Chitinophaga varians: one gene and its partner. The protein of the gene in region 2 binds, or shares a complex with, the protein of the main gene of each other region. Links are inferred from orthologs where the notes say so. Each region holds a gene or a part of one and is shown on either strand. Other genes may lie near its edges. The genes, in order: prmC and prfA.

Evidence for each region.
Region 1: the proteins of prfA (region 2) and prmC are in contact, whole or in part, in a crystal structure (PDB 2B3T), measured with the Escherichia coli proteins. The link is inferred for Chitinophaga varians from one-to-one orthologs.

What each region holds. Positions count from the first base shown.
Region 1 is NZ_JABAIA010000002.1:788,158-791,256, forward strand. The notes cover bases 1-2,771. They hold prmC (peptide chain release factor N(5)-glutamine methyltransferase), read right to left. Parts: upstream 1,939-2,771; coding sequence 1,063-1,938; downstream 1-1,062. Other genes in these bases: HGH92_RS17830 (MotA/TolQ/ExbB proton channel family protein), read left to right, coding at 1-571; HGH92_RS17835 (ExbD/TolR family protein), read left to right, coding at 584-979; ribD (bifunctional diaminohydroxyphosphoribosylaminopyrimidine deaminase/5-amino-6-(5-phosphoribosylamino)uracil reductase RibD), read left to right, coding at 2,046-2,771. In the rest of the region: more of ribD, read left to right, coding at 2,772-3,086. UniProt on the Escherichia coli protein: Methylates the class 1 translation termination release factors RF1/PrfA and RF2/PrfB on the glutamine residue of the universally conserved GGQ motif, i.e. on 'Gln-235' in RF1 and on 'Gln-252' in RF2.
Region 2 is NZ_JABAIA010000001.1:2,428,935-2,432,213, forward strand. What follows is about bases 1-2,951. They hold prfA (peptide chain release factor 1), read right to left. Parts: upstream 2,033-2,951; coding sequence 968-2,032; downstream 1-967. Other genes in these bases: HGH92_RS09865 (hypothetical protein), read right to left, coding at 189-779; HGH92_RS09875 (amidohydrolase family protein), read left to right, coding at 2,135-2,951. Also shown: more of HGH92_RS09875, read left to right, coding at 2,952-3,271. UniProt on the Escherichia coli protein: Peptide chain release factor 1 directs the termination of translation in response to the peptide chain termination codons UAG and UAA.

The DNA of each region.
Region 1 (3,099 bases), on a different replicon or contig from region 2:
CCCGCTGGGTATTCTCTCCGTCATTGCCGTATTTGTGTTTGTGGAGCGGTATCTGACCATCGCAAAGGCTGGCCGCCTGGAAGATAACTTTATGCCGATGATCCGTGACCAGATCACCACCGGCAATATTATGGGCGCCCGTTCCCTCGCCAAAAACACGCAGGGGCCTATTGCGCGGATGATCGATAAAGGTCTTCAGCGTATCGGTAAGCCGATCGAGTCTATTGAGAAGTCTATGGAGAATGTGGGCAAACTGGAGATCTACCGGATGGAGAAAAACCTGGTGATCCTTTCCATCATCGCGGGTATTGCACCGATGTTCGGGTTTCTGGGCACCATCGCGGGTATGATCCAGACCTTTTTCAACATCTCCATCACCTCTGATATTACGCTGGGCACTATTGCGGGCGGTATTTATGTGAAGATGATCACGTCCGCTACGGGCCTGATTATCGGTATTGTGGCCTTTATCGGTTACAGTTTCCTGAATGCACAGATAGATAAGGTTGTTAACAAGATGGAAGCCTCTGCAGCGGAATTTACGGATATCCTGCAGGAACCTACCCGCTAAAAACCACGGCTCATGAATTTACGCAGGAGAAATAAGAAACACGTGGAAATGCACAACTCGGCGCTGAATGATATCCTTTTCATTCTGCTGTTGTTCTTCCTGATTGTTTCCACGCTGGCCAATCCCAACGTCATCAAGCTGATGTTGCCTAAAGCCCAGAGCAATACCAAAGCCAAACAAACGGTGGTGGTGAGCATCAACGAAAAACATGAGTTCTTCGTAGGCACCACCAAAGTGCCTTTTGAAGGCCTTAAACAAGCGCTGGCCCCGGCTGTCGCCAATGAAAAGGTAGATCCCACCATTGTGATCAATGCTGAAAAATCAGTGCCGATAGAAGATGTGGTGAACGTGATGGAGGTGGCCAAGCAGATAGGCGCAAAAGTGGTGCTGGCAACAGCTAAAAAATAATTACGAATTACGAATTACAAATTACGAATTGAGGGCTTTCTTATAGCGAGGTTACTTAAAATGACCTTTCCATAAGAAAGCCCTCAATTCGTAATTTGTAATTCGTAATTCGTAATTGCCTTTACCATTCTGTCTTTGCCGAACATGTCCTGCCGGAGCGTTACCTCCCTGAACCCCAGTGATTGCAGCAGTTGCACTACTTCCTGTCCCAGTGATTCATTGATCTCAAAGTAAAGCGCGCCGCCCGGGTTGAGCTTCTGCAGCGCGGTACGGGCGATATGCCGGTAAAACAGCAGCGCGTCATTGTCCGGCACAAAAAGCGCGATGGACGGTTCAAAGCCCCATACCTGTTGCTGCATGGTGGCCTGTTCGCTTTGTGTGATGTAGGGCGGATTGCTGACGATCACGTCGAAGGCCGGCAATGTGGCCATTTGCTGCTCATCGAGGGCGCTGAGGCAGGAGAATTCCACCTCCAGCCGCAGCCTGACAGCGTTTCCACGGGCAACGGCCAGGGCTTCTTCGCTGATGTCGATCGCGGATACCACAGCAGCGGGGATGTTCTGTTTTAATGCCAGCGGGATACAGCCGCTGCCGGTGCCGATGTCCAGCAGATGCGGGTGGGGATGCCCTGCCAGGTCCTGTATGATCCAGGCTACCAGTTCTTCTGTTTCTGGCCTCGGGATCAGCACGTGATGGTTGACAGCCAGCTCCATGCCGTAAAACCAGCCGGAACCGGTGACATATTGTACCGGCTCCATCCGTTGCAGGGCTTCTATGGCGCTTTTGAGCCGGGTATTCTGATCAGGCGTCAATAATTTGGCTTTATGCACAAGGCGGTCCAGTTTATTCATGCCCGTTATATGCTCCAGCACAATATGGGCTATATTGGCGGCTTCGCGCGCATCGTATAAATCGCCTATGGCACCTGTGATATAGGTAAAGGCTGTTTGTATTGTCAAATTTGATGATTTAAGAATCAGCCGGAAAATACAAACCAGGAGGTGATTGGCATTTTCCGTCGGCTAAAAACGTAATTTTGGCAAAAATATTACTTTAACAGGGTATCATGAATAGCACAGACCATGAAATTTTTATGAGGCGGTGCCTGGAGCTGGCCGCCATGGGTCGTGGCCATGCGGCGCCTAACCCGGTGGTAGGGGCGGTGCTGGTGCATCAGGGCCGTATCATCGGGGAAGGTTACCACCGGCAATATGGTCAGGCACATGCGGAAGTGAACTGTGTGAACAGCGTTACGGCAGAAGACAGGCCCCTCATTCAGCGGGCCACGATGTATGTAAGCCTTGAACCCTGTGCGCATCATGGTAAAACGCCGCCCTGCGCAGATCTGATCGTGTCAGAAAAAATCCCGGAAGTAGTGATCGGTTGTGTGGACACTTTCTCTGCGGTGGCCGGCAAAGGGATCGAAAAACTGAAAAAGGCAGGCATAAAAGTACATACCGGTGTGCTGGAAACAGCCTGCAGGGCTATCAACCGCCGCTTCTTTACGTTTCATGAGCAGCAACGGCCCTATATCATCCTGAAATGGGCGCAGAGCCGCAATGGCTTTATGGCCGGTCCCGACGGCGCGCCGGTGCGTATCTCCAACCACTGGAGCGACCGCCTGGTACATCGCTGGCGCAGTGAGGAGATGGCTATTCTGGTAGGCACCCGCACGGCCATCCTCGATAACCCTCAACTGAATACGCGGCTGTGGCCCGGTAAGGACCCGGTGCGACTGGTCATCGACAGAACGCTGGCGGTTCCCCGAACACATCACCTGTGGGATGGCAGTATTCCTACCATCTTTATCACGGCGGAAAAAACAACGGATGAAAAAGCAGACCTGCTGACACTCGATTTTACGGCGCCATTACTGCCACAACTCATGCAACACCTCCACCAGCGCCAGATACAGAGCGTATTGGTGGAAGGCGGCCCTTACGTGTTGCAACGTTTCCTGGAAACAGACCTTTGGGACGAAGCGCGCGTTATAACGGGAACGAATACACTGTCTGATGGACTGCCGGCGCCGGTACTAAGACAGGCTGCGGTGGAAGAGACTTTACACCTGGAAGGTGACCGTATCGACATTTACCGTCGTGGTTAAAAAAGAATATTCT
Region 2 (3,279 bases):
GACAAATGTAAGTCGAAAAGTGGGAAACAAATACTTTGCCAGTTTCATTTTAACATTTACAACTGGTTGAAATCTAAATCTGAACAAACATTAAAAAAAACACAAGCAATCAATCTATAATCAAATAATTATATACGATATACTTGTGTTTTTGTCGTTATGAATACATCAGGAGAGTAAACAACGAATTAACCCAAAAGGTTTTTCAGCATGCCGCCGATGCCACCGCCGGCATCATTGCCGCCCTGTTGCTGCTGAGCGCCATTGGAAAAGAGGCTGGTCAGATCGCTGAGGTCCACCTTGCCGTCGCCGTTTTTGTCCAGGCCGCCGGACAGCTTGCCCAGTACACCCTGCAGGTCGATACCATTGGCGGCGCCACCTGTCAGAGAGCTGAAAATGTTATTGAGGTTGAAATTGCTGTTGGACGGATCATTGGTTTTGTTCACCAGAGAACCCAGTACCGTCGGGATCAGGGACGCTGCCAGCTGCGTGGCAGTTCCTTTGTCCAGATTGAATTTCTCGAGCAGGGTACCTACAAAATTATTGGAGATATTGCCCACTACAGGATTGTCCTGCGTAGCGCCGGTAGCAGACTGGCCGCCCAGTAAAGACAATACGCCTTCGGTATTACCATTGGCCAGTTCCTGTTGCAGGCCGCTGGCAATAGATTCTGTGGCAGCACCGATTACTGCCTCGTTCTGTTCATTGGGCACAGCGGGATTATTGACAACAGTGCTCTGCGCATGTTCCCGAACAAGTTCCATTAATTGCTCTAACATTCTGATATGATTTTGTGGAAGAAAATATTGTGGTATAAACTAAATGTAAGATTATTTCAGCAGGAAAAAACAAGATGGGGGAGGATTAACACGGATTTAAACCCTGTAAGGAAACATTCAGGGAGCCTACCGCCTGCAAAGGCTGTACGCTCCCTGTATCATCATCTTAATTAATAGCAGTGGCGTGATTAGCTACCCTGTTTCAGTTTCTCGGCGTTCTCGGCAAACTGGAGGGCATCCACCATGTCCTTGATTTCGCCATTCATGAAAGCGTCGAGATTGTAAACGGTCATGCCTATACGATGGTCTGTAACACGGCCCTGCGGATAGTTATAGGTACGGATTTTCGCGGAACGGTCGCCGGTAGACACAAGGCTTTTACGCTGGGAAGCGATAGCGTCCTCATGTTTGCGGACTGCGGCCTCATAGATACGGGTACGCAGCATTTTCATGGCGATTTCGCGGTTGGAGTGCTGGCTACGGCCTTCCTGGCATTCCACTACCACGCCGGTAGGGATGTGGGTAAGCCTTACCGCTGACTCGGTTTTATTTACGTGCTGGCCACCAGCGCCGGAAGAACGGAAAGTATCCATTTTAATATCGGCTTCACGAACGTCCACGTCCACCTCTTCGGCTTCGGGCAGCACCGCCACGGTAGCAGCGGAGGTATGCACACGGCCGGCGGCTTCTGTGGCAGGCACACGCTGTACGCGGTGTACGCCGGATTCAAACTTCAGGGTGCCATATACATCGTCACCACTGACTTCTATTACCACCTCTTTAAAACCACCGGCAGAACCAGGGGTCTCATTCAGCAGGTTGGTGCTCCAGCCCTTGGTTTCGCAGAAGCGCAGGTACATGCGCATCAGGTCACCGGCAAAGAGGCTGGCCTCATCACCACCGGTACCGGCACGTATCTCAAGGATGGCGTTTTTCTCGTCCTGAGGATCTTTAGGGATCAGCAGGTTACGGATCAGCTCTTCCTGCTCTACCTTCTGCTCCTGCAGCGCTTCCGTTTCGGCTTTGGCCAGTTCGCGCATCTCTTCGTCGCCACTGTCCAGCACTTCCTTGTTGAAGGCAATATTGTCCAGCAGCTTCCGGTAGGCATCATATGCCTTCACGATTTTTTCCAGCTGCCGGTATTCCTTGCTAAGCTGGCCAAATTTTTTGTTGTCGCTTACTACCTCCGGGTTGGTCAGCGCCAGCGCAACCTGTTCAAAACGGCCTTTTATCGCTTCGAGTTTGTCTATCATAATTATCTTTGACTTTTGAGTACCCCTTCCTGAAAGACGGCAGGTGATACCACTAATCGGGTTGCAAAATTAACACCATTCATTTAATTAAATATCAGGTTGTTGAAACAGATCAAATTAAAAGGAAAAGATATATTCGACGGCCAGCGGTTTCTGGGGCCCGGACAGGTGCTGATATTGAACGAAGATGGCGCAGTGGCGGGCATTGTAGCGGAAAACACCGCCGGCGGCGATGTCCGGGAACTGGACGGCATCCTCTGCCCGGGATTTGTAAATACCCATTGTCACCTGGAGCTTTCACACATGAAAGGAGTGATCCCTGAAAAAACAGGGCTGCCCGCTTTCCTTACCCGGGTGATGGAAAACCGCAACAGTGGCACAGATCAGGCTACCGCCATCGCGGAAGCGGAACAAGCCATGTGGGAAGCCGGCATTGCGGCGGTGGGGGATATCAGCAACAGTCCCGCTACAGTGGCCCAAAAACGCCACCAGCGCCTTTACTACCATACCTTCGTGGAATGCATGGGCGTGGCGGAAGTAAGCGCCTCCTCCCGCTATCAATACAGCCTCGAGGTATTACAGGCTTTCCGGGAGATAACCGGCCATAGCGCCTCCATTGTACCACATGCGCCCTACTCTGTCAGCAGCGCGCTTTTCGGCCTGCTGGCCCAAACGCCGCATAATACGCCGGTCAGCATCCACAACCAGGAATGTGAGGCGGAAAATGAACTCTACAACACCAAAACCGGCGATTTCCTCCGGTTCTATGCTCATTTCGGGATGGACGCCGGCAGCTTCCGGGCAGCCGGCACCAACAGCCTGGAAGCCTATCTTCCCCGGTTTGCCCACAACAAAATCCTGCTGGTGCACAATACTTATACCTCGGCAGCCGACATCCGGTTCGCCCTGCAGCAGCCAGTGGAAACCTGGTGGTGCTTTTGTCCGCAGGCCAATTTGTATATTGAAGACCGGTTGCCCGATATTCCCCTGTTCCGGGAAGCAGGATGTAATATCGCACTGGGTACTGACAGCCTGGCTTCCAACCATCAGCTGTCAGTCTGGGAAGAAATAAAGACCATACAGGCCCGTTACCCGGACATACCGCTGGCAGAGCTGTTACGCTGGGGCACCAGCAACGGCGCCAAAGCACTGGGCATTGAAAGCCGCTACGGCAGCTTCGGAGCAGGGATGCAGCCGGGCGTAGTATTGATTGCCGATAACACCAAACGTATTATTTAGAATTAACC